4 regions of the Alteromonas sp. ABM1_013 genome follow, and region 3 is predicted to be linked to each of the others. Evidence: predicted binding sites of a transcription regulator. Region 3 holds the regulator's gene; each other region holds the start of a gene.
The links. Region 3 encodes MetJ, which represses methionine synthesis genes. Its sites were predicted from a motif close to TAGACGTCTAGACGTCTA; they were not measured.

Region 1: a site for MetJ is predicted at 3,298-3,315, ahead of metA (homoserine O-succinyltransferase MetA). Genes of this name have one in related genera too.
Region 2: a site for MetJ is predicted at 2,603-2,620, ahead of metK (methionine adenosyltransferase). Genes of this name have one in related genera too.
Region 4: a site for MetJ is predicted at 2,848-2,865, ahead of thrA (bifunctional aspartate kinase/homoserine dehydrogenase I). Genes of this name have one in related genera too.

What each region holds. Positions count from the first base shown of each region.
Region 1 covers NZ_JBSWXH010000001.1:785,925-790,867, reverse strand. Annotated here, with positions in the region: gene metH (methionine synthase) at 1-1,214, opposite strand, end outside; gene ACXAGK_RS03330 (homocysteine S-methyltransferase family protein) at 1,224-2,291, opposite strand; gene metA (homoserine O-succinyltransferase MetA) at 2,295-3,233, opposite strand; gene ACXAGK_RS03320 (DUF2802 domain-containing protein) at 3,354-3,788, opposite strand; gene ACXAGK_RS03315 (chemotaxis protein CheW) at 3,848-4,339, opposite strand; gene ACXAGK_RS03310 (chemotaxis protein CheW) at 4,357-4,943, opposite strand, start outside.
Region 2 covers NZ_JBSWXH010000001.1:477,161-482,103, reverse strand. Annotated here, with positions in the region: gene epd (erythrose-4-phosphate dehydrogenase) at 1-284, opposite strand, end outside; gene tkt (transketolase) at 303-2,294, opposite strand; gene metK (methionine adenosyltransferase) at 2,691-3,836, shown strand; gene ACXAGK_RS02065 (hypothetical protein) at 4,080-4,550, shown strand; gene ACXAGK_RS02060 (3'-5' exonuclease) at 4,627-4,943, opposite strand, start outside.
Region 3 covers NZ_JBSWXH010000004.1:116,861-121,803, forward strand. Annotated here, with positions in the region: gene priA (primosomal protein N') at 1-327, opposite strand, end outside; gene rpmE (50S ribosomal protein L31) at 780-992, shown strand; gene ACXAGK_RS12420 (hypothetical protein) at 1,167-1,484, opposite strand; gene ACXAGK_RS12425 (malic enzyme-like NAD(P)-binding protein) at 2,131-3,366, shown strand; gene metJ (met regulon transcriptional regulator MetJ) at 3,529-3,861, opposite strand; gene metF (methylenetetrahydrofolate reductase) at 4,022-4,909, shown strand.
Region 4 covers NZ_JBSWXH010000002.1:334,835-339,777, reverse strand. Annotated here, with positions in the region: gene thrB (homoserine kinase) at 1-161, opposite strand, end outside; gene thrA (bifunctional aspartate kinase/homoserine dehydrogenase I) at 208-2,673, opposite strand; gene ACXAGK_RS06135 (excinuclease ABC subunit UvrA) at 3,052-4,943, opposite strand, start outside.

The DNA.
Region 1 (4,943 bases), on a different contig from region 3:
ACCGTAGCGAGAAGAATTTTACCGTTGCTTTTAGCATCGTCTGACTTTTCTTCTTCAATGTATGGCTGTAAATGGGCTACCGCCTTTTTCATTACACGAGCCGACTTTACTACCTGCGGAAGGAACATCTTACCTTCACCGAATAAATCCCCAACTACGTTCATGCCATCCATTAATGGCCCTTCGATAACGTGTAAAGGACGCTCAGCTTGCTGACGCGCTTCTTCAGTGTCTTCAATAATATAATCGGTGATGCCCTTAACAAGCGCATGCTCTAAGCGCTTATTCACTTCTTGCTCGCGCCAGCTTAAATCTTCTTTCGCGGCAGCCTTACCATCACCTTGATAATTAGGGGCTATATCAAGCAGACGTTCGGTGGCATCGCTTCTGCGGTTTAAAATAACGTCTTCCACTGCATCGCGAAGCTCTGCTGGTATTTCGTCATATACCTCTAGCTGACCTGCATTCACAATAGCCATATCCATACCGGCGCGAATAGCGTGGTACAGAAACACCGAGTGCATAGCCTCGCGCACTGGGTTGTTGCCCCTGAAAGAGAAAGAGATGTTAGAAAGGCCACCAGAAATATGGGAATACGGACAGGTTTTACGTATCTCACGGGTAGCTTCGATAAAATCAACCGCGTAATTATCGTGTTCTTCAATCCCCGTCGCTACGGCAAAAATATTGGGGTCGAAGATAATATCTTCAGGCGAAAAACCAACTTCTTCAGTCAAAAGCTTGTAGCTACGCTGACAAATTTCAACCTTGCGGGCTTGTGTGTCGGCCTGGCCAGTTTCGTCAAAGGCCATCACTACGGTTGCAGCACCATAGCGCTTTATTAGCTTAGCTTGATTTAAGAAGAGTTCTTCACCTTCTTTTAAGCTAATCGAGTTAACTATCGCTTTACCTTGTACACACTTAAGCCCGGCTTCGATAATTTCCCATTTAGACGAGTCGATCATAATGGGAACTCGGCTAATATCTGGCTCAGAGGCAATCAGATTTAGAAAAGTGATCATGGCCTGCTTTGAATCAAGCATGGCCTCATCCATATTGATATCAATGATTTGGGCACCGTTTTCTACCTGCTGTCTTGCGACATCAAGCGCGGTTTCATAATCACCTTCAAGAATCAGACGTTTAAAGCGAGCAGAGCCTGTAACGTTGGTGCGCTCACCGATATTAATAAATGTAGAAAATTCTGCGCTCATAATGCCCTCCTAGTGTACAAACGGCTCTAGGCCTGACAAACGCATTTTAGGTTTAAATTCGGGAATCTTGCGTGGCGCGATTCCTTCAACCGCGTTAGCAATATCGCGAATATGCTCTGGGGTACTGCCACAACAGCCCCCTACGATGTTCACTAGCCCTGACTGCGCCCATTCTTTGATGTGTTCGGCCATCTCTGGCCCTTCCATATCGTATTCACCAAATTCGTTTGGTAAGCCAGCATTAGGGTGTGCGGATATGAAGCACTCACTCACATTAGCCACTTCATCTACGTACTGGCGCAAAAGATCCGGTCCAAGTGCACAGTTTAAGCCGAAGGAAAACGGGCTAATGTGTCGCATTGAGTAATAAAACGCTTCTGCGGTTTGACCAGAGAGCGTACGCCCTGAAGCATCTGTGATAGTACCTGATACCATCACGGGGAAAGACTTACCGAGCTTTTCAAATACCGACTCTACGGCAAACGCTGCCGCTTTCGCGTTTAATGTATCGAAAATAGTTTCAAGCATGATTAAATCAGCACCGCCTTCAATAAGGGCTTCGGTAGATTCGCTATACGCCTCCACTAGTTCGTCAAACGTGACGTTGCGCTTACCTGGGTCATTAACATCCGGTGAGATTGAAGCGGTGCGGTTTGTTGGACCTAGTACACCGGCAACGAAACGGGGCTTCTCGGGGGTTTTAGCTGTGAATTCATCGGCAGCTTTACGCGCTAATTTAGCCGCAGCCACATTGATATCCCGTGATTGAGCCTGCATATCATAATCGGCCATAGCGATAGTCGTGGCGTTAAACGTATTGGTTTCTATAATATCTGCGCCAGCTTCAAAATAATCACAGTGAATCTGATAAATAATGTCTGGCTGGGTAAGTACTAATAGGTCGTTATTACCCTTTACGTCGCAGTGCCAGTCTGCAAACTGTGTCCCGCGGTAATCTTCTTCTTCCAACTTGTGGCGTTGGATCATGGTGCCCATCGCACCGTCTAATATAAGAATGCGTTTTTTAGCGGCTTCTGTAAGCGTTGCCTGCGCGCTAGAAATTGGTCTTTGGCTCACGTGCTACCTCTTTGGCTGTGACTTTTCAGCAAGCTGACTTAAATCGTAAGGCGTGGTCTGATAGACATAATAATTCAGCCAGTTTGTAAACAATAGGCTGCCATGCGAGCGCCACTGTACAATAGGAGACTTGGCTGGATCATCCCCTTCAAAATAGTTTTTTGGCATTACCGGCGTTTGACCCGCGGCAATATCCCGTAAGTATTCGTCTTTGAGCGTATCAGGGTCATATTCTGGATGACCTGTTACAAACACCATTCGCTTGTCTTCTGACGCTACTATATAGGCACCCACGTCCTCAGATTCTGCCACAACGCTAAGGCCTTCAACACTGTTATACAGCGAAGTATCGATATGCCCGTAGCGAGAATGGGGAGCGTGAAAAGTTGGGTCGAAGCCCCTTAATAATTCATTGTTAGGGTCGTTCACTTTATGTTGAAAAACACCAGAAAACTTTTCGTCTCTGATCTCTCGGGTTATGCCATAGAAGTGATACATAGCCGCGTGGGCAGCCCAACATAAATATAGAGTAGAGTTAACGTGTCGCTGTGCCCACTCCAATATGGTGGTCATGGTGTCCCAATACTTCACTTCCTCATAGTCGATAAGCGCTAGAGGCGCACCAGTAACAATAAGGCCGTCGTATTTCTTATTCGCGACTGCTGAAAAGTCGTGATAGAAAGCATCCATGTGTGACTGGGGAGTATTTTTGGGTGCTTGATTATCAATGCGAATCAAGTCTACGTTTATTTGCAGCGGCGTATTCGATAGCAGGCGAAGCAACTGCACTTCTGTTTCTATCTTGTTCGGCATCAAATTAAGAATGCCGACTTCAAGAGGACGAATATCCTGATTGGCAGCCCTGTCCATGTCCATGGTAAAAATGTTTTCACCTTGTAGTACGTTCTGCGCGGGTAACTGCTCAGGAATACGAATTGGCATAGAGGGCTCCAGTGATAAATTACAATACCTGTATTGTGTCTATAACTGGCAATATGTCAACATCTTTACGTCTAGACGTCTAAACGTTTCTTTTAAAGGCGAGCCTATCGATACAAACAACTAGCCGTTTTGCTTATGCACCATCACTAACATCTCAGCTTCAGCGCGAGGAATGTCACAAGCCTCAATAATTTCGTCGATGCTGGCACCTTGCTTAACTAAGTCTGCAGCACGTTGATATAGGCGTAGGGAAGGATCTTGAAGTTTGAGCTCTCGAAGCTGATTTTCAATATCAGTTTGTTTTTCGTCTAGCTCTTGAATGTGGCGAGTAATGACCAATGTGCGTGCTTGCGCCTCGGTTTGTTGGTTATTTGCATCTTTAGCGAGCGCTTCTGCTCGCGCAATTGCAGAAGCACTATTTTGCTCACTATCGCTTAAAGCTGTACGTAACTGCTTAACGTGCGAATATAGAGTACTTACCGTAACAGCAAGCACAACGATAAAGCCGCACAAAATAAGTTCAATTAAGGTAGGTGCAGCAAGCTGCCATTCCATGGACATAACCCTTGGGGAAATGGAGGCGACATAGACAATACATGCCGCCTAATCATTATTTAGATATTGCTAAGCTCATCCCACTCTTCGTCGCTGAGCAATTTATTTAAATCAACAAGAATAAGCAGTTCGCCATCACGATTGCTAACCCCTTGGATAAATTTAGCGCTTTCTTCAGTACCAACGTTAGGGGCGCTGTCGATTTCTGAAGATTTTAAGTACACCACTTCTGCGACACTATCCACTAAGATACCGACAACCTGTTCGTCCGACTCTATGATCACTATACGAGTGTTGTCTGTGATTTCCGTTGGTGGTAGCCCAAAACGCGCACGGGTATCAATGACGGTTACCACGTTACCACGCAAGTTAATAATACCAAGCACATAATCAGGCGCACCGGGTACAGGGGCTATTTCGGTATAACGCAGTACTTCTTGTACTTGCATTACGTTAATACCGTACGTTTCTTCACCTAAGCGATACGTCACCCATTGAAGGACTTCATCGTTACTGTCGCTAGCGTTATTATTCATTCTTTCATCGCTCATGAACCTGGCTCCCAATACTATGGCGTCTGGTCGTTACTGCCTAAGCCTTTGTTAAGCATAGATATTAATTCTTCAACGTCAATTAGCGCACACATTTTTTCTTTAACCATCCCTGCTAACCAGGGACGTTTACCTGTGGACTCGCGCCATTTTACGTCATCGGTAGTCAAATTGACCGTGTTTACAAGCTTTTCGCTTGCTAGTCCCCACGCACTCTCTCCTAACATTATAAGATATCGGTAGTTGAGCGATTGTGCGAGATTTTCGTCGTATTTTTCTGGCATTACCCATTTTGCAGAGTCAACAACACTTAGTTTAGACTCTCTGTGCAACATTACACCCATAAACCAGTCAGGTTTTCCAAATAAAGGGCCTATTTTTTCAATTTGGTGGATCCCCCCTAGCGAAGTTAAGGGAACCGCAAGTGTTAGCCCTGCAACCTCAAAGAATAGCGCCTGAAAGCGGAAACCGAGAGTATCCTTTAGTGGCGTTTTTAAACTCTCAGGAGTACTAACCTCACTTTCTTTTTCTGCCTGAACAGGTACGTCAACGTATGAATGCGGCTTTTCGGTATCAATCGTCTTTAAATTTTGACTTTCAATTA
Region 2 (4,943 bases), on a different contig from region 3:
ACAATATCAACGCCCAAGTCTTTCCAGGGTAGGTCTTTAATATCGCTTATCGCAAGCAGTGTAATATCGTCGCCTGCGACATTAAGCGTATTGTTTTCTAAGGCCACATCAAAACGGAACCGCCCGTGGGCGGTATCGTATTTAAGTAAATGTGCAATGCCTTCGGGTTTAGCAATGTCGTTAATGGCCACCACGTTAAATTCGTTGTTGCGCCCGCTTTCATAAAGCGCGCGCAACACATTACGACCAATACGACCAAACCCATTTATGGCAATATTTACCATAGGCTTATCTATTACCTCTTACAGAGACAGTGCAGCCTCTACTACAGCGTCAGTGGTAATGTTGAAGTGCTTAAACAAATCGCCAGCAGGCGCAGACTCACCAAAGGTGTCCATGCCCACGATAGCGCCATTGAAGCCAACGTACTTGTACCAGCTATCTTTAGACAGCGCTTCAACCGCTACGCGTTTAACAACGCTAGAAGGCAGTACGCTTTCACGGTAGTCAGCAGACTGACGGTCAAATACGTCAGTTGATGGCATAGACACTACGCGAACCACTTTGCCTTGCTCGGTTAGTTTTTCTGCAGCTTCAACGGCTAGCTGTACCTCAGAACCGGTACCAATAAGAATAAGCTCTGGCGTACCTTCGCAGTCTTTAAGTACGTAACCGCCTTTCGCGATATCAGCCACTTGTTGAGTCGTTCTTTCTTGCTGCGCTAAGCCTTGACGTGTGAAGATCAGTGTTGTTGGGCCGTCAGTGCGCTCAATAGCAGACTTCCACGACACAGCAGACTCAACCTGATCACAAGGACGCCAGTTATCAAGGTTAGGCGTTGCTCGTAGCGCTACCACCTGCTCTACTGGCTGGTGAGTTGGGCCGTCTTCACCTAGACCAATTGAATCGTGGGTGTAAACGAAAATTGCAGGCTGCTTCATTAGTGCGGCCATGCGTACCGCGTTGCGTGCATATTCCATAAACATTAGGAAGGTTGCACCGTATGCCTTAAAGCCACCGTGAAGAGCAATACCATTCATCATGGCCGACATACCAAACTCACGTACACCGTAGTAAATGTAGTTACCTGATGCGTCGTTTGCTTCAACCCCTTTACTGCCTTCCCAAATAGTTAGGTTAGAACCTGCAAGGTCGGCAGAGCCGCCTAATAGCTCAGGAAGTAACGGACCAAACGCGTTTAATGCATTTTGCGACGCTTTACGTGAAGCAATGTTTTGTGGGTTAGCTTGAAGTTCAGCGATGATAGCATCTGCTTTGTCACTGAAATCTGCTGGTAGCTCGCCATTTACACGGCGTTTGAATTCTGCTGCAAGCTCTGGGTAGGCGGCTTCGTATGCTGCGAAAGCGTCATTCCACGCGCTTTCCGCTTTTGAGCCTTTCTCTTTGCCATCCCAGCCCGCGTAGATATCGTCTGGAATTTCGAACGCGCCGTGGCTCCAGCCAAGTTTTTCACGTGTAGCGACAATTTCGTCATCACCTAACGGTGCACCGTGGCAAGACTCAGTACCTTCTTTATTAGGCGAGCCGAAACCAATGGTGGTTTTACAACAAATAAGTGTAGGCTGCGCGGTGTTCGCTTGTGCCTTTTCAATGGCAGCTTTTACTTGTTCAGCATCGTGACCGTCAACGCCTTCAATCACTTCCCAGCCGTAGCTCTTAAAGCGTGCTGGCGTATCGTCGGTGAACCAGCCTTCTACTTCACCATCAATTGAAATGCCGTTGTCATCCCAAAATGCGATTAACTTACCAAGGCCTAGTGTACCGGCTAGTGAACACGTCTCGTGAGAGATACCTTCCATTAAGCAGCCATCACCTAGGAACGCGTAGGTGTGGTGGTCAACGATAGTGTGACCGTCTTTGTTAAATTGTGCCGCTAGCACTTTCTCAGCAAGTGCCATACCCACTGCATTGCTAATACCCTGACCCAATGGGCCGGTGGTGGTTTCAACACCTGGCGCATAACCGTACTCTGGGTGACCAGGCGTTTTAGAATGTAGCTGACGGAAGTTCTTCAGCTCTTCAATAGGCAATTCATAGCCTGAGAGGTGTAGTAGAGAGTACAACAGCATCGAGCCGTGACCATTTGAAAGCACAAAGCGATCGCGGTTAGCCCAAGATGGGTTTGCAGGGTTGTGTGATAAGAAATCACCCCATAATACCTGCGCGATATCAGCCATCCCCATTGGGGCGCCTGGGTGACCAGATTTAGCTTGTTGAACGGCGTCCATGCTTAATGCACGGATAGCATTGGCGAGTTCACGACGAGAGGGCATGTTGTCTCCTGATTTATTTTGTATCTTTTGGTACCACGGTAGTAATTGATGTGAGCACTGGGGAACATCAATTGTCTGCTCTTGCTCTACTTCTAGGCACTTTTGAATGTGAGGCTATTCTTACCCATGCCACCTTTCAGTTCAATGGATTTTCATTGCCATTATCGAAAGTAAATCCAAAAACATCAAAGAAGCTTATAAAGCCCACGGCATTACCGATAACACTTATATGTCTTTGTCTTTGTTATACATCGAAATAACCCCAAAAATGATCGGGTTATGTCAACTATTCGTAACAAAGAGACTTTTAGACGTCTAGAAGTAAAGACTGGTATTTATAACTTGTTTTAGTACAATATACGACTATTTTGATAATTTAACGCTTACGGAGCATTTATGGCCACGCATTTATTCACATCCGAGTCAGTGTCTGAAGGACATCCGGACAAAATTGCTGATCAGATCTCAGATGCGGTTCTTGACGCTATATTAGAACAAGATCCTCGCGCTCGGGTGGCCTGCGAAACGTATGTAAAAACCGGTATGGTTTTAGTAGGTGGTGAAGTTACCACTTCTGCATGGGTAGACATTGAAGAGCTTACTCGCAAAACAGTAAAAGAAATTGGCTATACGCACTCAGACATGGGCTTTGACGCTGACTCATGTGCCGTATTAAATGCTATTGGTAAACAGTCTCCTGATATTAATCAAGGTGTTGACCGCGCAAGCCTAGAAGAACAAGGTGCGGGTGACCAAGGCCTGATGTTTGGTTACGCGAGCGACGAAACTGATGTATTAATGCCGGCGCCTATCACGTACTCTCACCGCCTTGTTCAAAAACAAGCGGAAGTACGTAAATCTGGCAAACTAGACTGGTTGCGCCCAGATGCGAAAAGCCAAATTACTTTTAAATACGAAAACGACAAGCCTGTAGGCATCGACGCGGTTGTACTTTCAACTCAGCACTGTGATTCAGTAAGCACTGAAACAGTACGTGAAGCGGTAATGGAAGAAATCATCAAGCCAGTACTACCAAGTGAATGGATTGATGGAAATACGCGCTTTCATATCAACCCAACAGGTCGATTCGTTATCGGTGGTCCAATGGGCGACTGTGGCTTAACAGGTCGTAAAATCATCGTAGACACTTACGGTGGTATGGCTCGTCACGGTGGTGGCGCGTTTTCTGGTAAAGATCCATCTAAAGTAGACCGCAGTGCAGCATACGCGGGTCGTTACGTTGCTAAGAACATTGTTGCCGCGGGCCTTGCTAAGCGCTGTGAAATCCAAGTGTCTTATGCAATTGGTGTGGCAGAGCCAACGTCTATCAGCATCGATACCTTTGGGACTGGCGTTGTAGATGAGAAAACACTCGTTGCATTAGTGCGCGAACACTTTGATTTGCGCCCTTACGGCCTTATCCAAATGCTAGATCTTGAGCGCCCAATTTATCGCCCAACAGCTGCATACGGTCACTTTGGTCGTGACGAATTCCCATGGGAAGCAACAGATAAAGCGGAAGCGTTAAAAGCATCGATTTAATACGATAAGCCATTAACGCTCTTTGAAAACGCCGTTAGCTTGTTACGCTTTACATTGAAGCTATGCAACCTAGCGGCGTTTTTTGTTGAGTCTTTCAGGTGAGACAAGCTAGCCCCCTAAATTAAAAACGGTAAAGCCTATTTCCATCCTTTGTTTTTGCAGCTATGCTTAAATAACGAACACACTATCGCTTGTAGTTTCTGGTTGTTTACAAGCCATGATAACAACAACTTGGGCTCTTCCATGAATGTAGTTTCTGGTACTCTTATAGCGTTCACGCTGGCTGTCTCAACAACAGCCTTACCTGTGTTCGCGAATGTAAATGATACCCTCTACAGCCCAATTCAATTTAAGAGCAAGAAGATAGCTCGGTGGCAGCTAAACAGTATGTACCGCGTTCAATCTACGACAGAAACCTATCTTTACGACAACAGTTATACCTATCCAGCGGGCTCACAAGGTATGTTTAGCGCCAGCCGGCGTTTTAACACTTGGGTGCCGCAGAAGGTTTATGCGACCTACAAAACAAACAATACCGCTTTTCAACATTATGCTGAGTGGCTTTATTTACCGCACGATGTAGGTACTTTTACGCGATTAGGCTGGCTACTTGGCCAAAGCGAAGGGTTAAACATGGCCGTAGAGATTGAGCATAGACAAGTTGGAGAAGAAGAGAATATGGCGCTTTCATTAGGTGTTAATTACCTGTTCTAGAAATATCACTACCTTTAGCTTTTCGAACGCCTCGATGCCAAAATTGAGGCACTCTGACTGTAAATGCAGTACAGAATCACTTCTGAGTGAGTGCCATTGTTTTAGCATAGGTTTGCTGAATTATCATTGCATCTGAACTCGCCCGATGACGCTTAACGTCTAGTTCAGCGGAAAGACTATTTTTTACGTCGTGCCAGTTATCCATTTGAGACTCACTCAATATATATTCAAGGGCGCGGCAGGTGAACGACATTTCAATTTGCGCAGCCGAGAACAGCTTTATCAGCCAAGGGTTATCTACCACCCATCCGTCACTGTATACAACTGTATTTCCCAGAAAATTATTAAGCTCAACGCACACCTTATGAGGTTCCTCGCCTCGTGCTTGTAACA
Region 3 (4,943 bases):
CGACTCGCCTTTGCGTAATAAAACAGGCAACATGGCGTGCAGTACTTCACCCGGCGCATGGTGATAATACTGCCACAGCCACTGTGCCATTTTCAGCAACACATCATCTATAATGGGGCTATCGTCAAGTACCGACTCGATAGCTTTTAACTTGTCGACGTTGTCAATTTCACTTTCTGGTTTTTGGAGGGTTTCAACGACCACACCCACCAGTTTGCGGGGGCCAAAAGGCACAACCACTCTTACACCCGCACGGAGTGCGTTGTTGTGGGTATATGTGAAAAGTTGGCGCAGTGGCACTGGCACGGCAACTTGGATAAAGGCCATTGCGAACGTTCTACCTTACTTGATGGCTGTTACAGCGCGTAATGCGCTTACTAAGCTTCTTATATTGAAACTAATAATACTGAAGCTACTTGTAGACCTATATATTACAGCAGTTTGCGCTGCTAACAGTTAGCTACACATTTTGCTATAGCGCACAATTTTACTATTGACGCTAATGGGCCTAGCCTTGAAAGACAAATATTTAAACATACTTTACGATAAAGCATAAAAGGAATGTTTTTTGTTTAGCTCTCTTGGGTAGCCTTCTTGCCAAGCTGCTTTGTTTAACAATTGGGCAAAAACCACTTGATCATGCCACATCCATCCTATATTATGCGCCGCTCTTTTTGCGATGGGTTGTTCGTTGAACGACTCATCATTTGAATTATGTAACGTATGGTGTGCGACTTCGGGTTGTATAGCGATACGGCCTTATTATTTGAGGTAACCCAATGAAACAAGATATCCACCCTAAATACGAAGAAATCACAGCAACTTGCTCATGTGGTAACGAAATGAAGATTCGCTCTACGCTTGGTAAAGACATTAACCTAGACGTATGTTCTTCATGTCACCCATTCTACACTGGTAAGCAACGTAACGTTGATACTGGTGGTCGTGTTGATCGCTTCAAGAAGCGTTTCGGTGCATTGGGCAAAAAGTAAGCCTGATATCGAGTTCGAAAAAAGCGCCTTCTTGGCGCTTTTTTATTGTCCAGAGAAAACTATTCACGTTAGTAAACTAACATTGAATAGCTCTCACTTATGCAAGCACCTCTAATCAAAGCTAATTGATCATATCAATAACGCTTACACTTAAGATCAAAACACTCATTATAATTAATGAAGTTTTTCGACTCCTGACAAGTGTTTATCCCAGTCCCCTCTACTTTGTTTTTCACACGCTTCCTCACTGTCGAAATAAATTCCAGCTGGAATAGACTTTATCGATTCTAGGGCTATATTCACCTGGTTTATGAAGTCCATATCCCAACCGTTAATCAATGCTTGCTGCTTCTCTTGCTCCGTATTAAATACGGCAATAACTTTCGGCGCTTTCCAAGATCCTAAATGCGTAAGCCATACGAATCCATTATCGTCAGATTTTACGTTTTCACACACATCTGTTAGCACTGCGATTAGTTTTTTCTCTGTCATATTATTTATCTTCAAAACGGGTTTGAGAGGCCATTTATCGTATTTTATCAGAAAAACAATAGTGAAAATAAAGAGGTCTATCTTTGTGAAATATTATCCAAAGCTGTTTTTTCGAATATAAATCGATAAGCATCTTAGCATCCGCGCCTACATTTTAGCACCCGCGCCTATAATACACCTTCAAAATGAAATGAGACTTCAAAATAAATTTTATGAATGACAATTATAGACTTATTTTACTGGTCTAATTAGTATGCCTAACCTACATTGGTAATTGAGAATTCTGATCAGATATGTACACAGTGATTGGCTGTGTTAGAGTTGCGATCGGCACCTTAATAGTGAGCATTAACTTTATGAATAGTGCTTTACTGCTAAGGCTTGTGGCGCTTTTGGATATAAATTCAGGTCTAAATGTTAGACCTAGTATCAACAGCGATATGTGAGGGAAATCAGGAAGAGTTAACGCTAGGTCTGCAGTTTCCAACGTACCACACTGGTGCTAACAACTATTTATAATCACTTTTGTCATTAGTTAGTTGTAACGCGCTTATGTTTATCTATCTATAACTACAACGATAATAAAATAGCTACAGAGCGTGAACAAAAATACCGATGAACCCTACATCTAAGGATACCTTTTTACATGTCAGATTTTAGACAACGCGCACTCGACTATCACGCCAAACCCACACCTGGAAAAATTCGCGTAGAGCTATCTAAGCCAGCCGATAGCGTCGACGACCTTGCTCTTGCCTACAGCCCGGGCGTTGCCGAGCCGGTGAGAGAAATCGCCGAGGATGCAGATAACGCTTACAAGTATACGGGCAAAGGTAACTTGGTCGCTGTTATCAGTAACGGAACTGCGATTTTAGGCTTAGGTAATTTAGGCCCATTAGCTTCAAAGCCAGTAATGGAAGGTAAAGCACTTCTGTTTAAACGCTTTGCTGGTTTAGATGCCATTGATATTGAAGTGAAACATCGTACGACCGAAGAATTCATCAATACTGTAGCCAATATTGCTGATACGTTTGGTGGTATTAACCTAGAAGATATCAAAGCGCCAGAGTGCTTTGAAATTGAGCAAGAACTCATTAAGCGCTGTAAAATCCCAGTATTCCATGATGATCAACACGGTACCGCTATTGTAACCGCCGCAGGTATGCTTAACGCTTTAGAAATTCAGGGCAAAAATATAGAGAACGCTAAAATTGTTTGCATGGGCGCTGGAGCAGCAGCGGTTGCCTGTATGGAGCTACTGATTAAGTGTGGTGCCCAGCGTGAGCGTATCTACATGTTAGATAGAAAAGGCGTTATCCACACTCGTCGCGAAGATTTAACTGAGCACAAGAAGCTGTTTGCTAACAATACTGATAAGCGCACCCTTGAAGATGTAATGGAAGGCGCAGATATCTTTGTCGGTGTATCAGGCCCTGATGTTTTACCGCCAGAAGCGCTTTCCTTGATGGCTGAAAACCCAATTGTATTTGCATGTTCTAACCCAGATCCTGAGATAAAGCCTGAGCTTGCTCACGAAGTGCGTAAAGACCTAATTATGGCTACTGGCCGCTCAGACTATCCTAATCAGGTAAACAATGTGCTGTGCTTTCCGTTTATTTTCCGCGGTGCTTTAGATGTTCGCGCAACAGCCATTAATGATGAGATGAAAGTGGCGGCGGTTGAAGCTCTTCGTGCTATTACGAAAGAACCTGTACCACAGGAAGTATTGGCAGCGAGTAAAAGCGATAGTCTGACATTTGGTAAGGAGTATATTATTCCTAAACCTATGGACCCACGTCTGTGCGAGCGTATAGCTACCGCCGTATCTAAGGCGGCTATTGAGTCGGGTGTTGCACGAGTACCTGAAAGACCAGAAGAATAAAGTTCTGGCGCACAAGGCTAAAAAAGGTTGTGTTAACGCTCAACCAATATTTGCTAAAAAGTGCGCTTAAAGAATACAAGTACATAAAAAACGGCGCTGTGTTGTAGGCTATAAACTAGTAAAGTCTTACAACACAGCGCCGTTTCTCTTTAATACTAAATATCAGTCGTCTTCAGACACATCATTTTCGAAGCTTGGATCAATGCCCATTTCTTCCATAATGCGCCTAGCTTCAGCCGGCACGCGATTAGGATTGTCTTTACGCAGGTCATCGTCGTTAGGCAATGGCTGGCCAGTAAACGCGTGTAAAAACGCTTCACACAATAGTTCCGAATTAGTGGCGTGGCGCAAATTATTGATTTGGCGGCGGGTACGCTCATCAGTAAGTGCTTTAAGCACATTAATAGGTATAGAGACAGTGACTTTCTTTACCTGCTCGCTCTTTTTCCCATGCTCTGCGTAGGGGTGAATATATTTACCGTTCCATTCTGCCATTGTACTAACTCGGTCTACTCTTTTTATATTATGAAGAGAAATTCTAAACAAGTTCACGAAAAGGTCAATTGAGCAGTGTAAACCTCTTGACGTCTAGACATATATTCTTTAATTTAGACGTCTAAACGTCTATAAGATAACATTTTTGAGAGTATAAACCATGGTTTCTTACGCACAAGGTATCGATGCATTAAACCAGTCCCTGTCGGAACTGCGTGATATTGATGTATCTTTTGAATTCTTTCCGCCTAAAACGGAAGCCATGGAGCAAACCCTGTGGAAGTCGGTTGAACGCCTAGCACCGTTAAAGCCCAGCTACATGTCGGTTACTTACGGCGCCAATAGCGGTGAGCGTGACAGAACCCACGACGTGGTAAAACGGATTCAACAGCAAACTGGTGTGGCGGCAGTTCCTCACTTAACCTGTGTTGACGCTAGCCGTGATGAATTAAAGCAAATTGCAAAAGACTACTGGGATTCTGGTATTCGCCGTATTGTCGCCCTACGTGGCGACCTACCCAAAGGGGTAGACAAAACAGAGATGTATGCCTCTGACTTAGTTGCCTTACTAAAAGACGTTGCCGATTTTGACATTTCAGTTGCCGCCTACCCGGAAAAACACCCTGAAGCGCCAAATGCGCAGTTCGACTTGCTAAACCTTAAACGCAAAGCTGAAGCTGGCGCTACCGAAGCGATAACCCAGTTCTTCTTCGACACCAGTGTTTACCTGCGATTTAGAGACCGTGCAGCCGCCGCAGGTGTAGACTTAGACATAGTTCCAGGCATTTTACCTGTGACTAACTACCAAACGTTAGTAAGGTTTGCAGGCTTTACAGATGTTCACGTACCGGGATGGTTACACAAGATGTTCGACGGTCTTGATGCAGACGATCAAGCCACTCGTAACCTAATAGGCGCTAATATTGCTATGGATCAAGTGAAGGTATTGGCAAAAGAAGGGGTGAAGCACTTTCACTTTTATACCTTAAATCGCAGTGAGTTAAGCTATGCTATCTGCCACATGCTGGGTGTGCGCTCCGGCGACTGATTTCGTATAGCGGTAACAAAGCTATACAGTTAGA
Region 4 (4,943 bases), on a different contig from region 3:
AAGCGCCCCACCGTTTCTAATGAAAATGACTCAGCCGCCTTTATTTCAACTTCATCACCGAGCTTAGTACCGTCAACCGGCGCAAGCGCTGCGCCTAGTACGTCAAAGCCTAAGCTTACATTTCCAATTGATGCCGGCGCAAAGGCCTTGAATGCTTTCATATAATTTCTCTTACTTCGCTTGCGACATAGCTAATTAAATTAGCCTCTAATGCGCCATTTGTTTCCACGGCATAGTGCGTAAAATGTCGGCAAATACCCCTGCCGCCGTTACCGTACCACCTGCACCATATCCTCTAATTACATAAGGAATTGGGCTGTAGTAGTCACTATTAATCGCCAGTGCATTCTCGCCGTCTTTCACCTGAGAAAGCGGATTGCTAGCAGGGACGGCCTGTACACTAACTTTGCACTTTCCATCTTCAATGCTGCCAATATAGCGAAGCACTTTGCCTTCCGCTTTAGCCGCCTCAACTTTATCATTCATCGCAGCATCTAACTCGGGTAGCTGCTGCATAAATTCGTCGATAGAACAGTTTTCTGCAAATCCCGAAGGCAGTACCGACTCAATCTCTATATCAGAAAGCTCAAGCTCTAAATCGGCTTCACGGGCCATAATAAGCAACTTACGAGCAACGTCCATACCGCTTAAATCGTCGCGAGGATCTGGCTCGGTAAAACCGTTATCTTTGGCCGTTTGTGTCGCTTGTGACAAGCTCATGCCCTCTTCAAGCTTACCGAATACGTAAGACAAGCTACCTGAAAGAATACCTTCAAAACGATGCAGCACATCACCTGCACTGAATAGTTTTTGTAGGTTGTCGATAACAGGAAGGCCCGCGCCCACTGTTGTCTCATACAAATATTGGCGATTCGTATTAAGTGCAGTCTTACGTAACTTGCGGTAATAAGACATAGCGCTGGTATTCGCCTTTTTGTTAGGCGTTACTACGTGGAAGCCGCTTTCCATCATATCAACGTATTGATTAGCGATGGCTTCATGGCTTGTACAATCAACAATGACTGGGTTGACCAAGCTGGTATCGTTTGCGAACTGATGCAAGCGCTCTACACTCAAGCCTTCACTTGCAGAGTCCAGGGCCGCTTTCCAATCGCTGCTTAAATCTATACCTTGGCTGTTCAACAGCAATTTACGGCTATTTGCTATACCGTAAACGCGCAGCTGAATATTACGTTTTAAAAGTGCTGGCTGTTGTTTTTCAATCTGACCTAGCAGTTCAGTGCCTACATTGCCACACCCTACTAGGAATACGTCTATGGTATGGCGGTCAGAGAAAAAATTCTGATGAATAACCTTAACCGCTTTCTTAGCACGCTTACTTTCGATTACTGTGGAAATTGAGCGTTCTGAAGAGCCCTGTGCGATAGCAACGTTGTTTACTCGTGCTTGAGCAAGCGAGTTGAAGAAACGCGCTGCCAACCCTTTTGTTTGACGCATACCGTCACCCACCAAAGTGACTATGGCCAGATCGTGACGTACTTCGATAGGGTCAAGCAATTGATTTTGCAGCTCTAGCGCGAAAGCATCTTCAAGTAGCGTTAATGCACGGCTGGCGTCTTTACTTTGAATACAAAAACTAATTGAGTATTCCGAAGATGACTGCGTAATAAGGCTAATTGAAATGTTGGCGTTCGACATAACCTCAAACACACGGCTCGCCATACCCACCATGCCTTTAAGGCCTGGCCCTGCTACGTTGAACATGGTGACGTTATCAAGCTGTGAAATACCTTTCACCGACGTCCACACTTCGCTTTTTTCATTACTGATTAGCGTACCAGGCGCTGCCGGGTTTAAGGTATTTCTAATTAAGCAAGGAATGTGGTGCTGAGCGATAGGCCCGATTGTTTTCGGGTGAAGCACCTTGGCACCGAAGTAAGACAGCTCCATCGCCTCTTGATAAGTAAGCTTGTCTAGCAGCACCGCGCCTTCCACTTGATTGGGGTCAGCGTTATACACACCGTCTACGTCTGTCCAAATTTCACAGCAGCTAGCGTCTATACACGCCGCTAAAATAGCCGCTGAATAGTCAGAGCCATTACGTCCTAGCGTTACTTTTTCGCCTGCTTCGTTAACAGCTACAAAGCCAGGCATAACCAAAAACTCACTGCCATCGGTAGGCACATCTGAAAAACGCGCTTTACTTAGCGATACGTCGGCAATACTGTCTAAGTAATCGCCCTCAGCAAGCACATATTTAACTGGGTCGATAACGCGGTTTGCAATGCCTTTAGCCGATAACATAGCGCTAAAGAGCGTAACCGAGATGTATTCGCCAATACTAAGAATACCAGCAGCAACATTATCTGGCGCAACGCCGAGCAGTTTAATGCCTTCAAGGTGCTGTTTTAATACTGATAAGTGACTATTGATAAATTCCACCACGCTTGCGTGTTCAAATCCGTCGAGTTCATCGTTCAGGTCGTTGGCAATGCCTGTGACCGTGTCATTCAACTTATCGAATAATGGCTGGAAATCTTCACCCGCGGCTGCTTGTTCACAAAGTAGTGAAAGCGCGTTCGTTACCCCCTTTGGGGCAGAGAGTACAACCGCAGCACCGTCGGTTTGGTGGGTTGCCGTGCTAATTTCCATAACGCGCATGTATCGCGGTGCATCGGCTAGAGAAGAACCCCCAAACTTTAAGACTTTCATATGCTGCTCCTTAAGGTTACGCATGCTAAAACGTGTGTAAAAAAAAGCCCGCTCTGTGTTAGGCGGGCTTTCGTTGTCTTTTGCTTACTTGCACTAGTCAGCGACCGCCCTTTTTAAGGTGGTAATTAACATAATGGTGGTGCGAGTAAGTAGAATCTTTTTCATACAAGCAATTTGCCGTATAGACGTCTATAAGTCAACCGCAGTTTTCACTACACTGTATTGCAAAATATGAAACACTCTTTAATTAATATTTCTTTTTGAGGTACAAATACAGTTTAAGCAGTTTCTAAATTGGCTTACTTGTACTTAAGTAGCCTTAAACAAGTACTTATTTCTACGATCATTTAAACCGAACTCATTCAGTGAAAGCCTTTGTTAGAGCAAGCTCGCCTTCAAAAATGGGGCTGTTGCACTTTGTTTAACCTTAGCAACCTCCTCTGGGCTACCTTCAGCTACTATTTCTCCCCCCTCGTCACCAGCGCCTGGTCCCATATCTATAATGTGATCGCAAGCCCTAGCTACCTGCATATTGTGCTCAACCATCACCACAGTATTTCCGGCTTCAACTAGCGTGGTTAAATGCTGCATAAGTAGCGAGGTGTCTGAAAGGTGTAAACCTGTTGTAGGTTCATCGAGCACGTAAAGGGTATTAGCATTTTGAGCGCGTTTAAGTTCTGATGCTAATTTAATACGCTGCGCCTCGCCGCCTGATAATTCGGTGGCACTTTGTCCAAGGGTTAGATAGCCAAGCCCTACATTCATTAGCGTTTGAAGCCCCCGCGTAATGACTTGATTACTCTTGAATATAGATAGTGCTTCTTCAACCGTAAGCGATAATACGTCAGCGATAGAGTGTTCGTTGTAACCAACTTCCAGTACGCTTTCGTTAAAACGGTGTCCGTTACAAACTGTACAGGGGGAATAAACACTCGGCATAAACAGTAGTTCTACCGATACCACACCCAAACCTTCACAATGTGGGCATCGTCCTTTTGCCACGTTGAAAGAAAAGTGACCCGCATCGTATCCTCGGGCTTTTGCTTCTTCGGTTGAAGCAAATAAACTTCTGACTTGGTCAAATATGCCTGTATAGGTTGCCAGTGTTGAACGGGGTGTTCTGCCGATAGGAGACTGATCTACCACAACTATACGACTTAACTCTTCAAGTCCGCTTTCAATAAAGCCTTGCTGCGGCTCACTTTCATGTGAAAAAGTGTCTTGAGCAAGGAGCGAATTGGCGTCAGTAAGCAGTTCTTTCGTTTTTCTCGTCTCTTTCGTTTCTTTCGCTCGCTTCCCTTCTTTCTCGACTGGACTTAAACCGTCTTTGACTAACTCAACTAATGCTTGGCTAATCAAACTCGACTTTCCAGAGCCGGAAACGCCAGTAACACAGGTCATCACGCCAAGTGGAATATTAATATCAACATGGCTGACGTTGTTTCTAGACACGTCTTTTAAACGCAATACCCCTGATGATTTGCGTTTTATACGCTGGCTTAGGGCTTTATTGTTAAAAACGTAGTCTGCCGTTGGGGAGCTTTTAATGCTTGCCAGTTCTTTAATCGGCCCACTATAAACCAGCTCACCTCCGTTCACTCCCGCTCGCGGCCCTACGTCTACAACCCAGTTAGCGCCTTTGATAACATAAGGATTGTGCTCGACAACAAGCAACGAATTTCCCGTTTCGGTTATATTGTGAAGCGCGCGAATAAGCCCTTCGACGTCGCGAGGGTGAAGACCTGATGACGGCTCATCCATCACGAAGACAACGCCAAATAAGTTTGATTTAAGCTGAGTTGCCAGCCGTATTCGCTGCAACTCGCCTACTGAGATACTTGTTGTACTTCTATCTAACGAAAGGTAATGAAGCCCAAGCGCTATAATCGGTTTCACTCTTTCAATAATGTCACCCGTAATATTGCGTATCACCTGAGCGCGCTCTGACGTATCGCCGTTGACTGAATTTCTTAATGCCTGAAGCTTTTCGTAAACTTGCTGCAGTGGCAGCCTAGAAAAATCAATAATATCTAAGTCATCAATTTTTACTGCCAGTGCATTTTGCTTAAGCTTTTTACCGTGACAAACCGGACATACTTCAACAGATATGAAAGGAGCAATTCGCTGCTTCATTTTCTCTTTTTGAGACGTTTTGAAGGTATCGAGCACATGACGTCTCGCGCTGATAAACTTGCCGTTATAGCTGGCAGGTTCACCTTCTTGTTGTGCTTTACGGGTTTGCGCTAGATTGTAATTTCGATAGACGGGCA